DNA from 3 places in the Martinezella sp. CNPSo 3890 genome. Region 1 is predicted to be linked to each of the others. Evidence: predicted binding sites of a transcription regulator. Region 1 holds the regulator's gene; each other region holds the start of a gene.

Region 1 (7,011 bases):
TCCGCGCCGCGATTTGGCACTCCTGCAGGCCCGTAGCGTAAATTCATGTCAGCCTGTTGAATGCCGGCTACGTTTCAAGCCTTGGCGATGGCGTCGAAGGCCAGCAGCTTCTCCAGAAGCCGTGGCATATCCTTCAAATAGACCATGTTTGGGCCGTCGGACGGTGCATTGTCGGGATCCTCATGCGTCTCCACGAAGAGACCGGCAACGCCGACAGCGACGGCCGCGCGCGCCAGCGTCTCGACGAAGCGGCGGTCGCCGCCGGTCGAGCCGCCCTGCCCACCAGGCTGCTGCACGGAATGGGTCGCATCGAAGATGACGGGCGCGCCCATCGCCGCCATGATCGGCAGCGAGCGCATATCCGAGACCAGCGTGTTGTAGCCGAAGGAGGCACCGCGCTCGCAGAGAAGAATATTCGGGTTGCCGCTGTCGTTCAGCTTGGCAAGCACGTTCTTCATGTCCCACGGCGCCAAGAACTGGCCTTTCTTGACGTTGACCACGCGGCCGGTCTTGGCGGCTGCAACCAAAAGATCGGTCTGGCGCGACAGAAAAGCAGGGATCTGCAGGATATCGACCGTCTTGGAAACGATGGCGCACTGCTCTTCCGTATGGATATCGGTCAGAACCGGAAAGCCATATTCCTTCTTCAGGTCTTCAAAGACTTCCAGCGCCTTTTCCAGGCCGATGCCACGCTTGCCTGACAGCGATGTGCGGTTCGCCTTGTCGAAGGAGGACTTGTAGACAAGGCCGATGCCCAGCTTGCCGCAAAGTTCCTTCAGGACGCCGGCAACCATGAACGCATGGTCGCGGCTTTCCATCTGGCAGGGGCCGGCAATCAGCGACAGCTTTGCAGTATTGGAAAAGAGGACCTTGGAGGCACCCTCGCCGACGGTGACTTCCGAATTCGTGCTCATATTATCTCCTCAAAGGCGAACAATGCGCCCTGACCGGGTGCCAACCTCGCCAATAGACGATTGTTCTTACGCGTATAGGTGACGCCGTTAGCAGTGAAATGCGACGATGTCACGGAAAGATCGCGCGTTTTGAAAAGGATTGCACGTGCTCTGAGCCCCGGATCATTCGTGCGAACAGGTAGATCATAGAATGCCTCCATTCCTTCCGGCGTCAAAATCTCCAGATCGGCATTGGCGGCCTTGATCGTCAGGCCAAAGGAATGCTCCATAATGCGCGGGCCACCGACAAGCTCCTCGAAGAAGCCGCGATAGGCCGCCGGCTTCGGCGCGCAAAGCGCTACCCGCGCGATACCAGTCACGCCGTTTTCGTGACGCTCGAGCACACTGCGGTCAGCCGGCAGCGGATTGATGCGCTGACAGCAGAAAGCGAGAAAATCCGGCGCGCGCAGATCGGCGGCGAAGGCAAGACGAAAACCGGCCGTGGTTTCCGTTCCATCCGGCATCTTCATGGGACGGGAGAAATCCAGCATCTGCCCCGCCGAAATCGCAGCTGCTTTGAAGCGCTCGTCATCCGCCACCGCGTCATCCGTACCGAATACCACGGCCGAAAAGCCATTTTCGCCGACCCGGAAGCGATAAGCCTGGTCACGAGCAACGAAAACGTTGCCATCCAAGATGCTCTTTTCGCACTGCTCCATCGATGCCACGCCCAGAGGCTCTAAATAGGTTTTATCGGCAAGGAAGACGCAAGCATTCTGCGTGCCAAAGGGATGGCGCGCATCTGGAGCCACTGTAAAACCGAGCTTGCCGAGGCGCTCGCGTGCCAGAGCGATATCGACGGTCGGCAGCACGAGATGATCCAGCGGATGCGGAGACGAAATCATGGCTTCTCCTGTTTGCTTGCCGAAGCAGATTTGCGCCCATCCCCCGCGCAATTCAAGATGGAAGCATGGAACACCCGGAGCACACGACATGGATCGAAGGCAATCTCGCAAACGTGATTGCTGATTCTCTGCCATGGCTGGCTCATGCAGCCGCGCGGCACGTTCATCCAAATGCTCGGCGCACGGGCTGAACGACAAAGTCTCGGAAGCGAGTAGAGCGGCATTTCTCTTATTTTTCTGCAGGTTAACGGAGACACAGCGCGCCGATGTTCGGAGCCGATCCATTCGCAAATGGTAATTATTTAACTGACCTCACAAGGCTTTACCGAAATTTAAGTACTTGCGGAACACATATGGAACATATAGTGTCCGTTCTGGATTTGTTTCACAGCTTTTCTTGATTCTGGGGTTCCAAGACGATGTTGACGCGCAAGCAGCAGGAACTGCTTCTCTTCATTCACGAACGCATGAAGGAATCCGGGGTTCCGCCATCTTTCGACGAGATGAAGGATGCACTGGATCTGGCATCGAAATCCGGTATTCATCGCCTGATTACGGCACTGGAGGAGCGGGGCTTTATCCGCCGGCTGCCGAACCGGGCCAGAGCGCTCGAAGTCATCAAGCTTCCCGACGCCTATAATCCGAGCCTGCAGCAGCGCCGCGGCTTTTCTCCGAGCGTTATCGAGGGCAGCCTCGGAAAGCCGCAGCCCGTTGCCCCGCCCGCTCCGTCGAAGGTGGCAAATGACGATCACAATGGCTCGGCGTCGGTGCCCGTGATGGGCCGCATCGCTGCCGGTGTTCCGATCTCGGCCATCCAGAACAATACGCACGACATTACCGTTCCCGCCGACATGCTCGGATCCGGCGAACATTATGCGCTTGAAGTTCGAGGGGATTCGATGATCGATGCCGGAATTTTCGACGGCGATACCGTCATCATCCGCAATTCGACGACGGCCAATCCCGGCGATATCGTCGTTGCACTCGTCGACGACGAAGAAGCGACACTGAAGCGCTTCCGCCGCAAGGGTGCCTCCATCGCGCTGGAAGCCGCAAACCCGGCCTATGAAACCCGCATCTTCGGGCCGGACCGCGTCAAAGTTCAGGGCAAGCTCGTTGGCCTTATTCGTCGCTATCACTAACCGGTGAATTGTCGACGACGGGTGACGCTGGCGCAATTGGCGCGTCGAATTTGCCAGTGCGCCAATCATAGGTTCGATGCCTGGTCCATGGACGCTGCGGGTTCTCGAATGCGGCTGAGATAATGGGCCTGTCTGCGGTAAATATCATTTCGATGGAGCCGGTTTTGCGCAATGTCTCACCGGTTATGAGCATCGCTCCGGAACGGCAGTGGTTCAGCCGCATTCGGATTGGCGTTACGACGATATTCGCCATATCGCAGGCTGAGGGTAGATAGGCTGCGTTCTCGATCGTAACCAGTATCGCGCCGTTTTCGAGGATGGCTGCGCACCATGCTCCTTTCTGGCAGGCGAAACTGCCCTGCATGGTACGGTCCAAGGCCTCCTCCATTGCGATACGGACCGCCTTCTGTTCTTCACTGTTCAATCGCTTATAACGATCTGCCTTGCCGATTTGTGGAAGTCGGCTGTCAGCCGGGAGCATGGTCGGAGGCTGATGTTCCGCCGCCACCAGTGCCTTTTGCCATTGTTCGAAAATGAAGGCCTGCGGTCTCTCGCGATTGGTCGCGAGTATATCGTCCTGGCGCAATGCGACCAGGACGCCATCTTCGGAGATCATCAGGTCGGGTTTCGGTACGCCAGATCCGAATGCCGCCAAGCCCATGGACAAGAGCGATAATAGCAGGCCCAGATGGCGAAGCCGGGTCCGTAATATGCTCATGATCAGGAAGCCGATAATGAATGTGGGCATCAGCCAGGCCGGCTGGCGACCGAAGGTGATGTCGCCTCCCCAACCAGCTACGGTTCTTGCGATCACGATAACGAGTTCCAGTCCCTCGCCGGTTACTTTCCAGAAAGGCCCGTCGAGACCGAGCGGCATGAGCAGCATCGCCGCCATGCCGAATGGCATGACGATAAAGGAGACGATGGGCATAGCAGCGAGATTGGCGGCGAGCCCATATGTCGCCAATCGGTGAAAATGCTCGATCGAGAAGATAGCCGTCGACGCGCCGCCGATGAACGAGGTCGACGTCACGCCTGCGAAGAAGCGCATGACGAACAATAGCGGACTTAATAGACGGACGCGCGGCAAAATGTTTTCGCGATGTCGCCGCCGCTTCCATAGCGAATAGCCCGACACCAGCGCCAGCGTCGCCGCATAGGACATCTGGAAACTCGGGCCGAGCACTTGTGACGGCGACAGTACGAGAATGACAATGGCAGAAAGTGCGACGTTGCGCAGACTGATCGATGGCCGATCGAAAAGCACGGCCACGAGCATGATCGCCATCATGATGAAGGCACGCTCGGCGGATACACCGAAGCCGGAGATGAGATAATAGGCCGTTACGGTGAGAAGCGCGCCGAGGGCTGCGAACTTCTTGGTCGGCCAGGCCTGCGCGACACCGGGAAACAGGCTGAACAAGTAGCGTAGGCCGATGTAGAAAATGCCGGCCGACAACGCCATGTTCAGACCGGAAATTGCAATGATATGGGTCAGACCGGCAATTCTCAGCGCTTCGGTCGTATCCTTGGAGATTGCGCGTCGCTCATCGGTGACAAGCGCTGCGGCAAAGGCGCCGGTATCTCCCGGCAAGGTTTGCCTGATCCTGTCGCCTATGCTGTTGCGCAGGCCAGCGAGCCAGATATCGGCCGCATCCAATAACGAGCCGGCCGCGTTGTCACCGGATGGCGACAGCAATTCCGGTGTTCTGTAGGCAAAGCCGTTCGCACCGATACCGTTGAAATAAGAACTGAAGGCGAAATCGTTGAGACCAAGCAAGGCCGGTCCGGCCGGCGGCGTCAACCGCGCCCTACCCTGGATGCGATCACCGAGATCGAACGGCTCCGCCTGCTTGCGCACGAAGATCGTAACCCGCTGCGGCGCGCGGCGAATGGAAGGTTTTTCCGTTGCCTCGACGCGAACGACATAGCGCCAGCGTCCATTGTCATAGGATTCCCGTCGTTCGATCTGACCGGTCACGGTCGTGGTCACGGCCGAATCGAGCATGACGGTAGAAACCCGCCAGCTCTCGCATTGCGCCAGCGCCATGCCCAGGCAAAGGAGCATGCCTGCAAAAAGCAGATGGCGAAACAGCCTGCCTGCCTCCCGCATGAGCGCAAAGCCACAGGTAAAGACCAACAGGCCTGCAAGAACAGCCTGTGGAGGCGGATCGCTGCCAGCCTTGAACCAGAAAATTGCACCAAGGCCCATATAGATCGGCGCAAGCAGGACCGCGCGACCATGGGCCGCCTCCTCTTCGATCAATCCGAAGGTGCCAAGTCGAATGCGGCTTGATACCCGCAATAGCCGGGATGTCAGCCGCGTCTGGTCCTGCGTCCGTTCCCGTCGCTGCACTTCGGCGGGCAAGATATTCGTGGCAACAACAGGGCGAGGCTGCGAGAGCGCAGCAACGTCCCCACCTTCTTTCTGCTGCTCGGATGCCTCCAAATTAGGCACTCGCCGCCGTCCTCACGCAAAACTACAGCTTTTGCGCGATTTTTGCCGTCAGCAGGCGGTGAATTCAACCAAAATCGACGCAAGCAGGGCTCAATTGGGCCGGTTTCGCCGCCTAGCATAATTAAAGGCGCTTCTGCAGTGCCCAAAAGTTGATACTGCATTGCACAATTCAGCGTTAGGATAACTTGGCATTAGGCTCGGGATCATATAGCTAGTCGGTAGTCGCTTAACCTTTTGGCGCTTTTTATGGCGTCAATCCCGCCAAATCTTGGAGGATCAGCATGACGGAACAAAGCGCGAAACTAACTTGGGGTGAAAAGACGGTGGACCTGCCGGTCAAGACCGGAACCATCGGCCCGAGTGTCATTGATATTGGTGCCCTTTATAAGAACACCTCCACTTTCACTTACGATCCTGGTTTCACCTCCACCGCGTCGTGCGAGTCGAGCATTACCTACATCGATGGCGACGAAGGCGTTCTGCTGCACCGCGGCTATCCGATCGATCAGCTGGCCGAACACGGCGATTTCCTCGAAGTTTGCTACCTCCTTCTCTACGGTGAACTGCCGACGGCAGCGCAGAAGAAGGACTTCGACTATCGCGTGACCCACCATACGATGGTGCACGAGCAGATGTCGCGCTTCTTCACCGGCTTCCGCCGCGACGCGCATCCGATGGCCGTCATGTGCGGCTGTGTCGGCGCGCTCTCCGCCTTCTATCACGACTCCACCGATATCACCGATCCGCATCAGCGTATGGTCGCAAGCCTGCGCATGATCGCCAAGATGCCGACGCTCGCCGCCATGGCCTACAAGTACCATATCGGCCAGCCCTTCGTTTATCCAAAGAACGACCTCGACTACGCGTCGAACTTCCTGCGTATGTGCTTTGCGGTTCCGTGCGAAGAATACGTCGTCAATCCGGTGCTGGCCCGCGCCATGGACCGCATCTTCATTCTGCATGCCGATCACGAGCAGAATGCTTCCACATCTACGGTTCGTCTGGCAGGCTCTTCCGGCGCCAATCCGTTTGCCTGTATCGCTGCAGGCATCGCCTGCCTCTGGGGACCGGCTCACGGCGGTGCCAACGAAGCGGCCTTGAACATGCTGAACGAAATCGGCACGGTCGACCGCATTCCGGAATTCATCGCCCGCGCCAAGGACAAGAACGATCCGTTCCGCCTGATGGGTTTCGGCCACCGCGTCTACAAGAACTACGACCCGCGCGCCAAGATCATGCAGAAGACGGCGCACGAGGTTCTCGGCGAGCTCGGCATCAAGGACGATCCGCTGCTCGACATCGCGATCGAACTGGAGCGTATCGCTCTGACCGATGAATATTTCATCGAGAAGAAGCTGTATCCGAACGTCGATTTCTATTCCGGCATCACGCTGAAGGCTCTCGGCTTCCCCACGACCATGTTCACCGTTCTTTTTGCTCTTGCCCGCACCGTCGGCTGGATCGCACAGTGGAACGAAATGATCGAGGATCCGCATCAGCGCATCGGCCGTCCGCGCCAGCTCTACACCGGCGCTCCGCTGCGCGAATATGTACCTGTCTCCAAGCGCTAAGCTTCGGTATTGAAAAAAAAACCGGTCAGAGATGACCGGTTT
Region 2 (7,011 bases), 260 kb from region 1:
GCCGAGTTATTCAAACAGATTCTTGGCTTCAACGGTCATGTCGTCGTTCAGCCGATTGATTCGCCGCTAAATGACTATGCCGATCTGGCCAAGAAGTTTTCTGCCGTTCCGGGCGTCACCATGGCCCTGCCGCTCGTCGAGGGCGAAACGCTCGCCTCCGGCCGCGGCGGCTCCGGCACCGGCGCGCTGGTGCGCGGCATCCGCCCGGAAGATCTGACCAAGCTCAAATCAGTCTCCGATCACATCGTGTCCGGCGACATGGTTGGTTTCGCCTCCGGACAGGGCGTTCTGGTCGGCAGCCGATTGGTCCGGCAATTGGGCCTGACGGTCGGCGATCAGATCACCCTTACGGCACCGGATGGCGATGTGACACCTTTTGGTGTTAACCCGCGCGTCAAAGCCTATACGATCTCCGGCATCTTCGAGGTCGGCATGTCGGAGTATGACTCCTCCGTCGTCTTCATGCCGCTCGAAGAAGCGCAGGTCTTCTTCAATGCCGAGGGCATTGTCGAGAAGATAGAGCTCTTCATCACCAATCCCGATGACGTCGATCAGCTGCGGCCGAAAATCGAAGAGGCGGCCGGGCGGCAGATCTTCCTGACGGACTGGCGGCAGGTCAACGCTACCTTCTTCTCGGCCCTGCAGGTCGAGCGCAACACGATGTTCATGATCCTGACGCTGATCGTTCTGGTCGCCGCGCTGAATATCATCTCCGGCTTGATCATGCTGGTGAAGGACAAGGGCAGCGACATCGCCATCCTGCGCACCATGGGGGCGACATCGGGCGCGATCATGCGCATCTTCTTCATGACGGGTGCGGCGATCGGCGTCGTCGGAACGTTCGCCGGCGTCATACTCGGTGTTCTGGTTTGCCTCAACATCGAATCCATCCGCCAGTTCTTCTCCTGGATTTCAGGCACGGTGATCTTCAATCCGGAGGTCTATTTCCTCAGCAAATTGCCGGCCGAGATGAACCTCGGCGAGACCATCTCTGTCATTGTGATGGCGCTCACTCTATCCTTCCTTGCCACCATCTTTCCGGCTTGGCGCGCATCGCGGCTCGATCCGGTGCAAGCGCTGCGCTACGAATAAGGATATTCCATTTGATGAAACGCAACGTCGTTCTCCAGCTCTCTGGCGTGGAGCGTCACTACGGGCAGGGCGAGACGCGGCTGTCGATCCTGAAAGGCGCCGATTTCACTTTGCGCAGCGGCGAGATCGTCGCGCTTGTTGCGCCGTCAGGCACGGGTAAATCGACGCTTCTGCATGTGGCCGGGCTGCTTGAGCATCCGGATGGCGGCGAGGTGCTCGTCAACGGTCAGGCCTGCGAAGGCTTGTCCGACGATAGGCGTACAGCCGTGCGTCGCAGCGAAATCGGCTTCGTCTATCAGTTCCATCACCTGCTGCCTGAGTTCTCGGCTCTCGAGAATATCATGATGCCGCAGCTTATTTCCGGGCTTTCGCGTAAAGATGCGAGCGAGCGCGCTTCTCAGCTTCTCGATTACATGCGCATTGGCCATCGTGGCGATCACCGCCCCGCCGAGCTCTCCGGCGGCGAGCAGCAGCGCGTCGCGATCGCCCGTGCTGTCGCCAATGCGCCGCTGGTGCTGCTGGCGGATGAGCCCACCGGCAACCTCGACCCGGCAACGGCGCATTACGTTTTCGATGCACTTGAGGCTCTGGTACGCCAGTCAGGCCTCGCTGCTCTGATCGCCACCCACAATCACGAGCTTGCGGCCCGGATGGATCGCCGTGTCACGCTGAGTGAAGGCAAGGTGGTCGAAGTCTGATTGGCCGTTACGGGACGATCAGGCCACCGCGATAATCCAGCTCATAGGCCTTGCGCTCTTTCACCATGATGGCTTCGTGCCCGATAAAGTGGTCGCACGATCCGGTGCTGCGGTCGATATAGCGGCCATAGACATGTTCGAATTCGAAGCCGCCTAGAAAACGTTTTTCATCCTGATAGAGGCGCAGGAGTGCCGCCTTGATAACCATGCCGGCTCGCGTTCCGTCGATCAGATCGGGCTCGACGATATGGCCGAAATAGTTCATGGCCCACACCGGCTCGTCGTCGTGCCAGACGAGTTCCTGTCCCGCGAAATCCGTGCCGCCGAAATAGCTGTCGAGATAGCGCCAGCGGCCGCTCGCATAACCGATGTCATGCGAGCCGCTTCGGCAGGACGGCAGCCGCTCGCCGTCACCAACATAGGTCTCGGCTTTGGCGGCGACAATAAAATCGTTCAGCTCGGCAAGATCCGGCATGACCCTCTCCAATTTTGGTGAGCGGCCAAGATGCCATGGATCCGAAGAGGTGTAAAGAACAAAAAGTGAACATGCGTTGTTAATGGCCGAGCCCGCAGGCCTTCTCCCCGATCTCATCCTGCCAATCCTGAATGTTGATGGTCTTGGCGTCGGTCTTCAGCGTCTTGCTGTCTTTCGTCACCTTACCGGTCAATACATTGTAGTCGCAGGTCTGGCTATTATCCGGTTCGAGCGTATCGCGGGCATCGTAAGTGTAGCCGGCCACCACGAAACCGTTGTTGCGATAGGCAAGTGTTAGCGTTTGATGCCAACGATCGCGGCCGATTGCATCGTTCTGCGAGGTGATTGCGATCGAACCGTTCGGCAGCGCGGCGATCGAAGGTTCCTGGCCGTACACACCGCTGGCTCTACCCCAGATCTTGTCAGGAGCGCTTGCTGCCAATTGCAATAGGGAATGCTCGTTGTCACGCAGATAGATGTAGATGCCGATGGAGGTTTCGGCCTGCTTGTCCGCCGGGGGAGCTACCAGAATGGCAAGGTCCGGTTTCCCGTCCTTGTTCCAGTCGCCGATCGCGGCGTCGACGATGCGCTCGGGTGCAGATGTATTTTCTGCTTGAGCCGCAGTTGCGGTCAAAAGAATGGCGAGAGCGCAGGCAAGCGATTTCATCGTGATCTCCCTGTTTGCCCTTGCATAACGCTCGGTTGTGCCGGCGTCCATCTGAGGGCAGAAAACCGTCCAATGAAATTTCCTGATGCGTCTATTGACTCTCGAACAAAAATGGAACAAAAAAGAAACATAACGAGTAAGGAGCGCCTAAATGACCGACATTATTCGAGACGTTGCAGCATTCACTTCCATCGTCATGTTCGTTGCCAGCTTTTCCCTCATCATGATGGCGATGTAAGTTTTGTCCCCCATTTGCACATGCTGTTTCCATATTTGATGGGAGCAACTTCTGGACTTTACGGTCCGCAATGCCGAAAATGCCGCTGATTCATTCAGGTGTGCGGAAGGGTATGAAATGGCGGATGCAGGTGGCAGCGGCGCGGCAGCGCCGGTCGGCGAAATGCCGGAATTCGTGCACCTCAGGGTTCATTCCGCCTATTCTCTGCTAGAAGGCGCATTGCCGCTCAAGAAGATATTGGCCAAGGCTGCCGGGGACAGTCAGCCGGCTATTGCCATCACCGATACCAACAATCTGTTCGTTGCCCTGGAATTCTCGCAAAAGGCGATGGATGAGGGGCTGCAGCCGATCATCGGCTGTCAGCTGTCGATCGATATGGAGGATGGCGGCGAGGGCGAGAAGCGCGGGCCGCAGCAGGCTTTGGCGAAGCTGCCATCCATCGTTCTGCTTGCCGCAACCGAGCGGGGATATGAGCGCCTGGTTGATCTCGTCAGCCGCGCTTATCTCGGCGGCGAGGGCAACAGCGCCGTTCACATTGCAGCATCATGGCTGGATGAAATCGGCACGGAAGGAATGATTGCACTCACCGGTTCACTCACCGGTCCCGTCGATATGGCGTTGAAAGAAGGGCACGCCGCCCAGGCGCTCTCTCGGTTGTTGAGGCTGAAGCAGCTGTTCGGCGACAGGCTTTATGTCGAATTGCAGCGCCATGGCACCTATGATCGTCGTCACGAGCAGAAGATGATCAAGCTTGCTTATGAGCATGACATCCCGCTCGTTGCCACCAACGAAGCATTTTTCCCGACGCGGGATGATTATGATGCGCATGACGCTTTGATGGCGGTGGCCCACAATGCCATTGTCTCGGACGATACGCGGTTCCGCCTGACGCCGGATCATTATCTCAAGAGCCGTGCCGACATGGCGAAACTCTTCGCCAATCTGCCCGAAGCGCTGGAGAATACGGTCGAGATCGCTCGCCGCTGCTCCTTTATCCTGAAGACCCGCAAGCCGATCCTGCCGCGCTTCACCGGCGCCACGGACGATGCGGAGGAGGCGGAACGCGCCGAGGCCGCCGAGCTGCGCGCTCAGGCGATCGAGGGTCTCGACCTGCGTCTCGCCTCGCTCGGCATGGCGCCGGGCTATGCGGAAAAGGATTATCGCGAGCGGCTGGAATTCGAACTCAGCGTTATCGAGCGCATGAAGTTTCCCGGCTACTTCCTGATCGTTGCGGATTTCATCAAGTGGGCCAAGCGCCACGATATCCCCGTCGGCCCGGGCCGCGGTTCCGGTGCGGGCTCGCTGGTCGCCTACGCTCTGACCATCACCGACGTCGATCCGCTGCGCTTCTCGCTGCTGTTCGAGCGCTTCCTCAATCCGGAACGCGTCTCCATGCCGGACTTCGATATCGACTTCTGCCAGGACCGGCGCGAAGAGGTGATCCGTTACGTGCAGGCCAAATACGGCCGCGAGCAGGTGGCGCAGATCATCACCTTCGGTTCGCTGCAGGCGCGCGCAGCCTTGCGCGACGTCGGTCGCGTGCTCGAAATGCCCTATGGCCAGGTCGACAAGATCTGCAAGCTGGTGCCGAACAATCCCGCCAATCCGACCCCGCTCAGCAAGGCGATCGAGGAGGAGCCGCGTCTGCAGGAGGAGGCGGACAAGGAGCCGGTCGTCGCCCGGCTTCTCGACATCGCCCAGAAGATCGAAGGCCTCTATCGCCACGCCTCGACGCACGCGGCCGGTATCGTGATCGGCGATCGTCCGCTGTCGAAGCTCGTGCCGATGTATCGCGATCCGCGCTCCGACATGCCGGTCACCCAGTTCAATATGAAATGGGTGGAGCAGGCCGGTCTGGTGAAGTTCGACTTCCTCGGCTTGAAGACGCTGACTGTCCTCAAGACGGCCGTCGATTTCGTTGCCAAGCGCGGCATCTCGATCGATCTTGCCAGCATACCGCTCGACGACAAACCGAGCTATGAGATGCTCTCGCGCGGCGAGACGGTCGGCGTGTTCCAGGTGGAAAGTGCGGGCATGCGCAAGGCCCTGATCGGCATGCGTCCCGACTGCATCGAGGATATCATCGCGCTCGTAGCGCTCTATCGTCCCGGCCCGATGGAGAATATCCCGGTCTATAATGCCCGCAAGCATGGCGAGGAAGAGATCGAATCGATCCATCCGAAGATCGACTATCTTCTTAAGGAAACCCAGGGCGTTATCGTCTACCAGGAACAGGTGATGCAAGTCGCCCAGGTGCTTTCCGGCTATTCGCTCGGCGAAGCGGATCTTCTGCGCCGCGCCATGGGTAAGAAGATCAAGGCGGAGATGGACCAGCAGCGCGAGCGCTTCGTCGACGGAGCCATCAAGAACGGCGTTTCGAAGGGCCAGGCCGACGTCATCTTCGATCTGCTCGCGAAATTCGCCAATTACGGCTTCAACAAGTCGCATGCCGCTGCCTACGCCATCGTCTCCTACCAGACCGCCTATATGAAGGCGCACTATCCGGTGGAGTTCCTGGCAGCGTCGATGACGCTTGATATGTCCAACACCGAAAAGGTCAACGACTTCCGTCAGGATGCCAAGCGGCTTGGCATCGAGGTCATCGCACCTTCCGTGCAGACCTCGTTCCGCCATTTCGAGACGGGTGATAACCGAATCTATTATGCTCTGGCCGCCATCAAAGGTGTCGGCGAATCCGCCGTCGACCATATCGTCGAGGTGCGCGGCGACAAACCCTTTGCCGGCATCGAAGATTTCTGCCTGCGCATCGATCCCAAGCAGATCAACCGCCGCGTTCTGGAAAGCCTGATCTGCGCCGGCGCTTTCGATTGCTTCGAAATCGACCGCGCCCAGCTGATCGCCGGCCTCGACCGCATCATGGGTTATGCCCAGGTGGCGCAGGAAAACAAGCGCAGCGGCCAGCACGACATGTTCGGAAGTGCAGCCTCCGGTCCGGAAAAGATTGTGTTTCCGCCCTATACGCCATGGCTCGCCTCGGAGCGTTTGCTGCGCGAATTCCAGGTGCTCGGCTTCTATCTGACGGCACATCCGCTCGATACTTATAAGAGCGTGCTCGACAAGATGCGGGTGCAGCCGTTCGCCGAGTTCTCCGCCGCCGTAAAGCAGGGCGCCAGCAACGGCCGTCTCGCCGGCACGGTGATCTCCAAGCAGGAGCGCAAGACACGCACCGGCAACAAGATGGGCATCTTCGTCTTCTCTGATGCCTCGGGCCAGTTCGAAGCCGTGCTTTTCTCGGAAACGCTCAACCAGTATCGTGACGTACTCGAAGTCGGCAAATCCTTCGTCATTACCGCCCAGGCAGATGAGCGCCCGGAAGGCATCAGCCTGCGCCTGCAGACGGCGCAGTCGCTGGAGGAGAAGTCGTTGCAGATGCAGAAGGCGCTGCGCGTCTATGTCCGCAATTCCGGCCCGCTGAAAGCCGTTGCCGCGCATCTGAACGCGAAGGGCGATGGCCTGGTTTCCTTCATCGTCATCAAGGAGGAAGGAATGCGCGAGGTCGAGGTGGTACTGCCGGAGAAATATCGCATCACGCCCGAAATCGCTGCTGCCTTGCGCACGGCACCCGGCGTGATCGACGTGGAGCTGGTCTGAAGCAATTCCAGGAAAAGTGGATAGCGGTTTTCCGTTCGGAATTGCGTAAAAACAAAAAGGCTCTAGCCCTTCTTACCCAGCGCGCCATTGTTGGTAATGGTGATGAAATCGGTCTCGTTGCCGGTTTCCGGTCCGACACCGGTATCGGAAATCGTCAATGACGATCCGGCTGTCAGCAAATCCTCGATGCGGTGACGGATATCGTCGGGAATGGTGATGCGATTGAGCG
Region 3 (7,011 bases), on a different contig from region 1:
CAGACGGCGCACCAGCTCTTGACCTTCCTCGGCCTTGAGATCGGCGGTTACCGAGCGCTTGCCGCGATTGGCGGAGTGATAATAGGCAGCGGAGAGATTTTCACCATCCTTGCCCTCGACGAAGGGCGGCCCCCATTGGCGCGTGTCGTCGCCGCCGTCGGGATTTTCGACCTTGATGACATCTGCGCCGAGATCGGCAAGCATCTGCCCCGCCCAGGGGCCGGCAAGCACGCGGGCAAGCTCAATGACACGAATACCGGAAAGCGGAGGTTTCTTGGTTTTCTGGTCTGTCATGTCGATCCGCTCTCCCGCTTAGGGCGTGAATGCAGTTTCAGATGTATCGGATACGAGCTTGGAAGCAAAGCTCCGCTCCCGCCAGAGAATGTAAAGCCCAGAGCCAATGATGATGAGAATGCCGAGCCATTTGGTCATATCCGGGAAATTGTCGAAGACGAGCCAGCCGAAGATCGTTGCCGAAACGATCTCGAAATATTGCAGCGGTGCGAGCGTCGAGGCCGGCACGGCGCGGTAAGCGTAAACTGTGAGGATACCAGCGGCCGCCGCGGTGGCGCCGACGCCGAGCAGATAAAGCATGGCGGTCAGATCCGGTATGACCGGATCGAGGACTACCGCGCCCGTCGCCCGGCCGATGACAAGCAGGATCAGGCTGAAGCCGGTGCCCCATATGGCGGTCTGGAACTGCATCGACCAAGCATCCTCGCTGTGGGAGACGACGCGCGTGATCATCACGTAGATGGCGATGCAAAGCGCGGTGACGACGGGAAGCAGGGCGATGAAGCCGACTTCCTGAAAGCTTGGCTGGATGATCAGCATCGCGCCCAAAAAGCCGACGGCGCAAGCAGTATAGCGCCGCCAGCCGATGGTTTCCTTCAGGAAGATACTGCTGAGGATTGTCAGCATCATCGGCTCGACGAAGAAGATGGCGATGGCATCGGCGACTTCCATCACCTGCAGCGTGGTCACGAACGACACCATGGACAGCGTGAGCATGGCGGCGCGTATAGCATGAACGCCGCTGCGTCGCCACGTCCAAACGCCCCACTGCCAGCGCATCGCCATTATCGGCAACGCAAAGAGGGCTTGGAAAATGAAACGGGCGGCCGTCACTTCGCCGGGTGGGATGGTGGCTGCGGCAAGCTTGGAGAAGATATCAATGACCGGTGAGAGGATGACGGAGAGAAACATCATCGACAGGCCGAAGGCCAGCTCCGATTGCGGCAATCGGACCGAGGAGCCGCTGGAGGTGTTCATTGCAGAATTTCCTTGAGAATCAGGTCTTTGCCACCGCCGTTCTGCACCAGTCGGCAAAGCGGGAGATGGCGTCCTCGGCACCGATTTCGTTGAGCGTCTCGTGCCGCATGTCGGGATAGATCTCGGTGGTGATACGAGAGAAGCCGGCTTTTTTCAAATGCTTTGCCAGCCAGGAAATCGCTTTCGCATTGTCGGTTGCCGGATCCTTGCCGCCGCCGACGAGATGAATCGGCATATCGCGGCGGAGACGATCGAGATGCGCCTTCTGTGGTGCGCGGAAGGTAAGTTCGAACAGGTCGAGCCAGAGCGAGACCGAGGCATCGAAGCCGCAAAGCGGATCAGCGATATATTTGTCCACCTGCCCAGGAATACGCGAGAGCCAGTCGAAATCCGTGCGACGGTTGCTGATCGATTTACCCCAGGTGCCGAAGGTCAGTTTCGGCAGCGGCCCGCTCGGGACGTCCGACCCCTTGAACATGCGCTCCGTTTTCAGGATGAGCTGGGCGGCGCGGCCGGCGAGGCCTGGATTAAAATTGGAATTCCAGACGGTGACCGCATCGAACTTGTCCGGATGCGTGACGGCCGCGTTCAGGCTGATCAATCCACCCATGGAATGCCCGAACAGGATGATCGGCAGGCCGGGATGGGTACTTGCGGCAAGCTCGCGCATGGCGAGCACATCGGTGATCACCAGTTCGACACCATTTCTTTGGGCAAAGCGGCCGATCGGCGCGTCAGGGGCGGTGGTCTCGCCATGGCCGCGATGATCGTGGGCATAGACATGGAAGCCTTGGCCTGCCATCGCATCGGCAAAGGCCTCGTATCGGCGGGAATGCTCGGCAAGACCGTGCGATATCAGCAGGACGCCGCGAGCATCGGTTGCCGCCGGCAAATGATGGTAGGCAAGGGTTGCGCCCGTCGGACTTTTCAGGCGCTTCGTCTCGGCGAACATATATTCGTTCCTCCCCAGTTGGACGAAAGGTTATCATCCGCCCGATTGCAATGGATAGGTGGTAAAGCTCACAGAAATAAATCTTTCCGAGCGCTGCGATTCAGGATTGCGCCCGCTCGCTCAAACTGCTTATTTGTTCCTATAATGTTCTAGTTGGAGGTACGCATGAAGCAGTGGCTTCGGGTATTTACGGTTGTGCTCGTTTCGGTCGGAGCGGCGGCAAGCGCTATGGCGCAGGAGCATAGCCGTGGACGGACGCGCTTTATCCTGGCGGCAAGCTGGGAGCCGGCATTTTGTCAGACGAACCAGAAGAAGGCGGAATGCCGAAACCAGTCGTCGAACAATCATGACGCGACGAATTTCTCCCTGCATGGTCTCTGGCCGATGCGGCAGGAATATTGCGATGTTTCCGAGGATCTGAAACAGGCGGATCGTGGCCGCGACTGGAAGGACCTGCCGGCGGTACAGCTTTCCCAAGACGTGAAGGTAAAGCTTGACAAGGTAATGCCGGGCACACAGTCGGGCCTGGAAAGGCATGAATGGATCAAGCACGGCACCTGCACGAAGCTGAGTGCGGATCAATATTTCTCCATCGCCGCTGGCCTGATCGCCGAGCTCAATACATCTGCTGTGCGCGATCTCTTCGCGCAAAATATCGGCAAGGAGCTGGATGCCGAGAGCATCAAGGCTGCTTTTGACCAGAGTTTCGGCGAGGGCGCCAATGCGCGCATCAAGATGAGCTGCCGCCGTGTTGGCGATGTCAGGATGATTTCAGAGCTGACCATCGGCCTTTCGGAGGATGCGATCGATCCGCAACAAGGCAGTGAGCCGCGGCTCGCCAAACTGATCCAAGGTGCCGGCAGCACCTCCTTCGGCTGCGACCGGGGCGTGGTGGACGCGGCCGGCTTCTGAGAAAATACGGCTTTTCTGACGCGGATAATGCCCTCGGACGAGGTTTCGCCGTTGCCCGAGGGCGGGGTTTCCCCTACATAGCGGCACAACTCGCAACGCTATTCGTCCGTGGAGCAACCCAAGCTATGGCACGTCAGTTCATTTATCATATGGCCGGTCTGAATAAGTCCTATGGCGCCAAGAAAATTCTCGAGAATATCCATCTCTCCTTCTACCCCGATGCCAAGATCGGTATTCTCGGTCCGAACGGTGCAGGTAAGTCGACCGTGCTACGCATCATGGCCGGCCTCGACAAGGAATATACCGGCGAAGCCTGGCTCGCCGAAGGCGCCACCATCGGCTATCTGCCGCAGGAGCCGCAGCTCGATCCCAACAAGACGGTTTTCGAAAACGTCATGGAAGGCGTTGCCAAGAAAACCGAAATCCTCAATCGCTACAACGAATTGATGATGAACTATTCCGACGAGACGGCGGAAGAGGGCGCTAAGCTCCAGGACATCATCGACAGCCAGAACCTCTGGGATCTGGAAAGCCAGGTGGAAATGGCGATGGACGCATTGCGCTGCCCGCCGCGCGATGCCGAAGTCACCAGCCTTTCCGGCGGTGAGCGCCGCCGTATCGCGCTTTGCCGCCTGCTTCTCTCGCAGCCGGACCTGCTGCTGCTCGACGAACCGACCAACCATCTCGACGCCGAGACCATTGCCTGGCTGGAAAAGCACCTGCGCGACTATCCGGGTGCAGTGATGATGATCACCCACGACCGCTACTTCCTCGACAATGTTACCGGCTGGATTCTCGAACTCGACCGCGGCCGCGGCATTCCATACGAAGGCAACTACTCCGCCTATCTGCAGGCCAAGGCCAAGCGCATGCTGCAGGAAGCCCGCGAAGAAGCTGGCCGCCAGAAGGCGATCAGCCGCGAACAGGAATGGATCGCCTCCAGCCCCAAGGCTCGTCAGGCCAAGTCCAAGGCGCGTATCAACGCTTACGAACAGCTGGTCGATGCTGCTGAAAATCAGCGTCCTGGTGATGCGCAGATCATCATTCCGGTCAGCGAGCGTCTCGGCCAGGTGGTGATCGAGATGGAGGGCATCACCAAGGGTTTCGAAGGCCGCACCCTGATCAACGATCTGTCGATCAAGCTGCCGCCCGGCGGCATCGTCGGCATCATCGGGCCGAACGGCGCCGGCAAGACGACCCTGTTCAAGATGATCACCGGTCAGGAAAAGCCGGATTCCGGCTCGATCCGCATCGGCGAGACGGTGCATCTCAGCTATGTCGACCAGAGCCGCGACGCGCTTGACGGCAATAAGACGGTATGGGAGGAAATCTCCGGCGGGGCCGAAGTCATCAAGCTCGGCAAGTTCGACATGAACTCGCGCGCCTATTGCGGCGCCTTTAACTTCAAGGGCGGCGACCAGCAGCAGAAGGTCGGCAGTCTCTCTGGCGGTCAGCGCAACCGCGTGCACCTGGCCAAGATGCTGAAGTCCGGCGGTAACGTGCTTCTGCTCGACGAACCGACCAACGACCTCGATACGGAAACGCTGGGGGCGCTGGAAAGCGCACTCGAAAACTTCGCGGGCTGCGCGATCATCATCAGCCACGATCGCATGTTCCTCGACCGCCTGGCCACGCATATCCTGGCCTTTGAAGGTGACGGCCATGTCGAATGGTTCGAAGGCAATTTCGAAGATTACGAACAGGACAAGGTCCGCCGCCTCGGCCCCGATGCTCTCAATCCGGGCAGCCAGGCACACAAGCGTCTGACACGGTAAGTTTGCTATCTTTCCGTCATGGAGAACCCCGGCACGTCCGGGGTTTTTCTTTGTCTTGGGGCAGGACGCATATATTCCCCAGCCGACAAAAAATAACAGATTTCCGACGCCCTGCCGGCGTCTTCGGTGATTAGCCCTTGCAGAGTCTATTCAAATCACATAAAGATATCTTTATATCTTGATTGGGTGTGAAATGACGGATCTGGTTAAACTCGGCTTGGATGACGTAGTAGACGTGCTGAAGGCGGTCGGCGAGCCGACCAGGCTGCGTCTTCTGGCGCTACTGGCGGCCGGCGATCTCACAGTGACCGATCTTACCGAAATTCTCGGTCAGTCGCAGCCTCGCATTTCCCGGCATCTCAAGCTGCTCGGCGAAGCCGGTCTGATCGATCGTTATCAGGAAGGCGCCTGGGCTTATTTCCGCCTGAAGCAGGAGGGCAAGGCCGTGACGCTCGCCCGCAGCCTTCTGCGCCATACCGCCGAAAAGGATACGGTGCTGCTGCGTGACGGGGAACGTCTCGCCTCCGTAAAGCGTATCCGCGCCGAACGCGCGCAGGCCTATTTCAGCCGGAATGCCGCCGAGTGGGATGAGCTGCGTCGTCTCCATGTCGCGGATGAGGATGTCGACAAGGCGCTGATCGATCTCATTGGTCCGCAACCGATCGACTCCTTTCTCGATCTCGGCACGGGTACGGGCCGGATGCTGCAGCTCCTGGCCGGCCACTATCGTCGCGCCGTCGGCATCGATGCCAGTCGTGACATGCTGGCCGTTGCGCGTGCCAATCTCGACCGGGCCAATATCACCGCTGCCTCGGTGCGGCACGGCGATATTTTCAACCTGCCGCTCGAGCAGCAGGATTTCGATCTCATTACCATCCATCAGGTGCTGCACTTCCTTGATCAGCCGGAGGTTGCCATTAATGAGGCGGCGCGAATGCTGCGGCCCGGCGGCCGGCTTGTCATCATCGACCTCGCGCCGCATGGGCTTGAATATCTGCGTGACGAACATGCGCATCTGCGTCTCGGCTTCTCGCATCAGGCCATTTCGGATTGGCTGAAACTGGCGGGGCTGGATGTGGAGCGCGTGCAGGATCTTCATTCGGGGAGGGAAGGCGGTCAAGCGCTGACCGTGACCATCTGGCTGGCGCGCGACCCGCGGTTGCTGATTGCGTCCGACCAGGGCCACCAGTCATCCCCCATTCTTGCCGGGAGAGTTTGACATGTCTTCGAGATCAGAAAGCCATAACGCGGGTATCCGCATCTCCTTCGAGTTCTTTCCGCCGAAGTCGGAGGAGGCCGAGCAGCAACTGTGGAACACCGTTGACGAGCTCAGCGATTGGGACGTTGAGTTTGTTTCGGTTACGTATGGGGCAGGCGGTTCGACCAAAGCGCCGACGCTTTCTGCCGTGCGCAAGATGATCCATGAGACGCCGTTCACGACCGCATCGCATCTGACCTGCGTCGGTGCCACGCGTGAGGACACGCATCGGGTGATCGACGAGTTTCTGGCTACCGGCGTTCGCCGTTTCGTCGCGCTGCGCGGCGATCCGCCGGGTGGTGTCGGCGCGGCCTATCAGCCTCATCCGGGCGGCTATGCCAATGCTGCGGAACTGGTGCAGGCTTTGCGCGAGCGCGGCGATTTCGATATTTCCGTCTCTGCCTATCCTGAAAAGCATCCGGAAAGCCGCGATACGGCAGCCGATATCGATATGCTGAAGCGCAAGGCGGACAATGGTGCCGACCGGGCCCTGACGCAGTTCTTCTTCGATAATGATGCCTTCGAGCGTTATCACGATCGCGTTCGCGCCGCCGGCATCAAGATTCCCGTTGTGCCGGGCATCATGCCGATCCAGAACCTGACGCAACTCAAGCGCTTCGCCGGCGCCTGCGGCACGAATATTCCGGCCTGGCTGGACGAGCGTTTTGATGGTTTGGACGAGGATGTCGAGGAGCGCGCCAAGGTCGCAGCTGATGTCGCCGCCGAGCAGATCCAGGATCTGGTGCGCCGTGGTATTCACGAGTTTCATCTTTATACAATGAACCGTTCGGCACTGGTTTCCGCCGTGCTTGAACGGCTGGGCCTTGAGCGCAAGGTGGATG

The links. Region 1 encodes LexA, which represses DNA repair genes until DNA is damaged. Its sites were predicted from a motif close to TGTTCNNNNTGTGTTCNG; they were not measured.
Region 2: the regulator LexA is predicted to act here: its motif matches at 3,034-3,051, upstream of dnaE (DNA polymerase III subunit alpha).
Region 3: the regulator LexA is predicted to act here: its motif matches at 2,359-2,376, upstream of AC13RC_RS11925 (ribonuclease T2 family protein).

Annotation. Positions count from the first base shown of each region.
Region 1 is NZ_JBXSOR010000001.1:1,147,824-1,154,834, reverse strand. Features, by position in the region: gene kdsA (3-deoxy-8-phosphooctulonate synthase) at 75-914, opposite strand; gene AC13RC_RS05680 (VOC family protein) at 911-1,798, opposite strand; gene lexA (transcriptional repressor LexA) at 2,218-2,940, shown strand; gene AC13RC_RS05670 (ComEC/Rec2 family competence protein) at 2,921-5,389, opposite strand; gene gltA (citrate synthase) at 5,680-6,969, shown strand; gene lpxB (lipid-A-disaccharide synthase) at 6,995-7,011, opposite strand, start outside.
Region 2 is NZ_JBXSOR010000001.1:886,965-893,975, forward strand. Features, by position in the region: gene AC13RC_RS04325 (lipoprotein-releasing ABC transporter permease subunit) at 1-1,092, shown strand, start outside; gene AC13RC_RS04330 (ABC transporter ATP-binding protein) at 1,107-1,790, shown strand; gene AC13RC_RS04335 (DUF5680 domain-containing protein) at 1,798-2,265, opposite strand; gene AC13RC_RS04340 (hypothetical protein) at 2,345-2,932, opposite strand; gene dnaE (DNA polymerase III subunit alpha) at 3,288-6,782, shown strand; gene AC13RC_RS04350 (L,D-transpeptidase family protein) at 6,845-7,011, opposite strand, start outside.
Region 3 is NZ_JBXSOR010000003.1:416,846-423,856, reverse strand. Features, by position in the region: gene caiB (succinate--glutarate CoA-transferase) at 1-294, opposite strand, end outside; gene AC13RC_RS11935 (DMT family transporter) at 313-1,272, opposite strand; gene AC13RC_RS11930 (alpha/beta hydrolase) at 1,292-2,224, opposite strand; gene AC13RC_RS11925 (ribonuclease T2 family protein) at 2,390-3,136, shown strand; gene ettA (energy-dependent translational throttle protein EttA) at 3,262-4,911, shown strand; gene AC13RC_RS11915 (ArsR/SmtB family transcription factor) at 5,105-6,130, shown strand; gene metF (methylenetetrahydrofolate reductase [NAD(P)H]) at 6,132-7,011, shown strand, end outside.